Regions from separate parts of the Colwellia sp. SU-HH01172 genome, predicted to be linked through region 1. Evidence: predicted binding sites of a transcription regulator. Region 1 holds the regulator's gene; the other holds the start of a gene.
The links. The regulator sigma-54, encoded in region 1, starts transcription at its own class of promoters, with help from an activator protein. The targets are predictions, from matches to a motif close to GTTGGCACGNNNNTNGNNT.

Region 1 (2,413 bases):
GTGGGGAATGGCAATACCATTGCCGATACCCGTTGAGCCCATTTTTTCGCGCTTAACTAAGCTTTCTAATAATTGGAAAGTATCGTGGCTGGCCAGCTTTTCTGCCGCCAAACTGCTTAAATATTCTAATACACGCTTTTTACTGGAACCCGGTGCTGCACATATTGTGCAGTCCGGGGTTAAGATGTCTTGCAACTTCATAATTACTTCAAAGACCTAATGCGAAGAGACGTTAATGTTTGTTTATTTTGCCTTTATATTTCAATATTTGCCGATCTAACTTATCAATCAGTGAGTCAATAGAAGCATACATGTCATTATTTTCTGCTTTGGCATGAACTTCACTGCCACTTAAGTGCACGGTTGATTCCGCTATTTGATTAAGTTTTTCTACGGTTAAAACTACATGAACATTGTTGATGTGATCAAAATGTCGTTCTAGTTTTTCAAATTTTCCATTGACATAATCACGTAATGAATCGGTAACATCGACATGGTGTCCGGTAAGATTAATTTGCATATGCGTCAATCCTCTTTTGCGGGTTAATAAACCAAACCTATAATAGGCTTTTACGTTGATTCGATGGTGGTATCGAGAGCGACTCTCGATATTTTGCAATGGTACGCCTTGCTACTTTAATGCCTTGTTCCGCTAAAATATCTGCCATTTTACTGTCACTGAGTGGTTTGGCGGGAATTTCTGCCGAGACTAATTTTTTAATTAACTCGCGAATAGCAGTTGATGAGCACTCGCCGCCATTTTCGGTACTAACATGGCTTGAGAAGAAATATTTTAATTCAAATATGCCTCTAGGCGTGTGCATATATTTTTGCGTGGTAACGCGAGAAATGGTTGATTCATGCATATCAACGGCTTCAGCAATATCGTTTAATACCATAGGGCGCATGGCTTCTGGGCCATGTTCAAAGAAACCTTGTTGGCGTTGCACAATACAGTTGGATACTTTTAATAAGGTGTCGTTACGACTTTCCAAGCTCTTAATAAACCATTTCGCTTCTTGCAGATTAGAACGAATAAATTGTGAATCCGTCGACGACTTCATAGAACGTGACATGGCGGCATATTGCTGATTGACCGACAGCTTAGGTGCAGTGTCAGGATTTAATTCTACTGTCCAACGGCCGTTTTTCTTTTCCACTGAAACATCAGGAATTACGTATTGTTCTTCACTCTTAACAACGCTATCGCCAGGGCGAGGGTCTAAGGTTTGAATAAGACGTATCACTTCGCGTAATTGCTCTTCTTTTAAACGCAACTTACGCATTAATTGCCGGTAATCGCGATTACCCAATAAGTCAATATACTCACTAACTGCGAGTTTACTTTCTGCTAACCAAGGGGTATCGCTTGAAAATTGATTCAATTGGATCAACAAACACTCTGGAATTGAGCGGGCGGCAACCCCTATAGGGTCAAAGACGTTAATTCGTTTTAGCACCACCTCGACTTCATCAAGTTCAAGGTCTTCAATGCCGACACTTTCTAAAATTTCTTCAGCCGAAACAGTTAAATAACCCGCTTCGTCAATCGCTTCAATAATGGCAATGGCAATGGTTTTATCGGTTTCGGTAAAAGGCGTCAGTTCCATTTGCCAAATTAGGTGATCTTGAATTGAATCTTTGGTTTCACCTTGATAGGTATAATCTTCAGAAGCAGGACCAACACTGCCACTGCTAGTACCAGCGCTGAAATTATCATCCCAGGTGGTGTCATTATTCAATTCTTCGGGGATATCGGTTTTTGCTAAGCCTTCGGCAGAGCTAATTTCATCGATTGTTGGCGCTGAATCTTCACTGCCATCTAGAGATGCTACTTCACTGTTGTTGTCACTGGCGTTGGCCGAAAATGCTTCTTCTAAATTATCAGGCGTACTTTCCGATGAAGTCGTTTGGTTTTCATCCATTTCAAGTAACGGATTACTTTCAAGTGCTTCTTGAATTTCTTGTTGTAAATCCAAGGTCGACAATTGCAACAGCTTAATTGCTTGCTGCAATTGGGGAGTCATAGTTAACTGTTGTCCGATACGGAGCTGCAGAGTAGGACGCATTTAGTTTTTCTTTTCCCTGTTACTATTTAGTGCAATATTATTTTGCTTTTAACGTATGCCAATAACTATAGCGTGAATTGTTCGCCAAGGTATACATCTCTTACATGCTGGTTTGCGAGAATTTGATCCGCATCACCTTCTGCAATAAGTTCGCCGTGACTAACAATATATGCGTGTTCACAAACATCGAGCGTTTCACGGACATTGTGATCGGTAATTAAAATGCCAATGCCACGTTCTTTTAAGTGTAGGATAATTTTTTTTATATCACCTACTGAAATTGGATCAACACCGGCAAAAGGTTCGTCAAGTAAGATAAATTTTGGATCGGCGGCTAATGCCCG
Region 2 (2,413 bases), on a different contig from region 1:
GATGTACAAACCGAAAAGCTTAATGCATTAACGGCGAAGTTATAATCCTTAGGATAGCTTTTAATGCCGTTTGTGATTTGTGTGAAGGTTCGCTCGAAGATGAATTAAGTTAAGCAAATAAAAACCCAGCACTCTGTACTGGGTTTTTTCTATTTTCATAAAGCCAATAAATCGGCAAACAATCGTTACTCTATCTACGTTTTAATCGAGTTAATGCAACACCGATTAACCCTAAGCCAAAAATGGCTAATGATGTTGGTTCAGGAACATTTGGTCTGTTATTCAAGCCAGCAACAACATTATCAAATTCGCCAGCAATACCGGTACTGTTCACAATAACTTTATCAAATGCAAAGCCACCATCAAAGGTAATATTGACATATCTGTTAGAGCCCGCATCGCTTTGATCACCAGATTGAGTGCCAGCAAGTGCCAATAAGGTAGTGCCTAGAAGGGTTTCACAAGTAGCTCCATCACAAAATGTAAAATCATTGTAATTATCGACAGAACCCCAATAAAAACCAAAATAGTCAATTAATACGCCGCCGCCTAGGGTGGTTAAAAATCCCGAATAATCTATGGTTACTGTACCAGAAGAGCCAGTTGCCGGCGTAAAGCCATAACAGGTATTATCTTCTATTGAAGGTACGTCAGTATTACCATTGCCAGGTTTTGCGGCAACGCCTGGGATGTTATCAAAGCCGACCCCAAAACCACCGCCAGTTTCTGACAATACAATTCCTGGAGCACCTAAGGTATTAACGCCACAACCTGCGGCATCAGCCGTTGCATCAAAGTTATGAGTCGTATCCGAACCACCTAGACCACCAGGAATGATACCCCCAACATCTGTAACCGCAGTAGCGATGTCAAAAGTTTCAATAAATAATCCGCTAGAGACATCTTGTATATTGTTAGCATTAACCAAGCTACTGGTTAAACCTGAGCCATCGGTTGCTGCTTGACCACCAAAACCTACAATGATGCCAGCATTTGCTCCAGTACAAGATAGTCCGATTAATAGAGCCAGTGTTTTCACACTCGAATTTTTGATAATTTTTTTCATTATAGGTTATCCCTTAAAAAAATTTATAAGAATATACTTCTACAACTTTGCTAAAAAATGCATTCAATATGCCAATAATTTAATTGCTTGCTAATACAACATCTTGCCTGGTTGTTTTTTGTACAGCAGCTTTTGAAATACGATTTTTGTAAATTTTCTTGACAGCTAAAGTAGTGTTGATAGTTTTTTAATGCGCGAGGGTTTTGCTCTTTGACGGAACAGTTATCACCAGTGCCGTTTTGTTTAGACTCGGGTGCTGGGAGAATTAAGTGAAGAAAGTCATGGGGTATTAAAAAAGGCTTACTGAATAACAGTAAGCCTTAGTGTTTATATTTTATTCAAGCAAAAAGTTATCGCTTATTTTTGAAACTTACGCTTGCGGTTTGCAACACCTAAGCCAAATAAGCCTAAACCAAATACTGCAAGTGACATTGGCTCTGGAACGTCTCTATTACGAGTTGTTAAACCAGTAACAACGTTGTCAAACTCACCAGCAATACCTGTACTTGTTACGACAAAGCGGTTCCAAGCAAAGCCATCAAAATCGATGTTTACATAAGTATTTGACGTTGGTAAGCCTTGGTTACCTGATTGGCCACCAAGTAAGTTTAATAACTCAGTACCTGTGATAGCTACAGAAGTGCCATCATTATCGTTAAAGAATTCGAAATCGTTATAGGTATCAACAGAACCCCAGTAGAAACCAAAGTAATCTAACTGTACGCCGCCTAAACCTGCTAAAAAGGCTGTGTAGTCAACTTCAACAGTACCTGAACTACCTGTTTGAGGAGTAAAACCGTAACAAGTGTTATCAACATAATTTGCTGAACCAGTATTACCTGGTCGTGCTGCTTGCCCTGGTAGGTTGCCATCAGCAACACCTAAACCACCACCAGTTTCAGTAACAGTAATACCAGGTTGGCTTAAGGTGTTTACGCCACAGCCATCAGAATTGCCCGCAATATTGTATTGCATGTCTGGAACACCGGCTAAATCTGTCATTGCCGTAGCGGTATCAAAAGTTTCAATAAAGTAACCGTTACTTGCATCGATCACATTGCTTTGATCAACAAAGCTACTTGTTAGGCCTGAGCCATCTGTTGCCCATTGACCTGAAGCGATATCATCACCAAAAAAAGTGATGATAGCTGCATTTGCTTGTGCACATGTAAGGGCTGCACCTAGCGCTAAACTACCTATAATCTTTTTATTAATTAATTTGTTCATACTTCACTTCTTCCATCTATTTGAATGTAAAACATCATGTCATTGCTGATGGTTAATAAGCATCATGCGTGCCATTTATTAAAAGTACTTATTTAACATGCGCTTGTATGATTTTTTGTA

Region 2: the regulator sigma-54 is predicted to act here: its motif matches at 1,124-1,142, upstream of AC27JP_RS15605 (PEP-CTERM sorting domain-containing protein).

The regions. Positions count from the first base shown of each region.
Region 1 covers NZ_BAAJMB010000001.1:1,121,356-1,123,768, reverse strand. The annotation lists gene ptsN (PTS IIA-like nitrogen regulatory protein PtsN) at 1-201, opposite strand, end outside; gene hpf (ribosome hibernation promoting factor) at 233-520, opposite strand; gene AC27JP_RS04955 (RNA polymerase factor sigma-54) at 558-2,069, opposite strand; gene lptB (LPS export ABC transporter ATP-binding protein) at 2,135-2,413, opposite strand, start outside.
Region 2 covers NZ_BAAJMB010000006.1:105,050-107,462, reverse strand. The annotation lists gene prsT (XrtA/PEP-CTERM system TPR-repeat protein PrsT) at 1-45, shown strand, start outside; gene AC27JP_RS15605 (PEP-CTERM sorting domain-containing protein) at 191-1,066, opposite strand; gene AC27JP_RS15600 (Npun_F0296 family exosortase-dependent surface protein) at 1,424-2,293, opposite strand.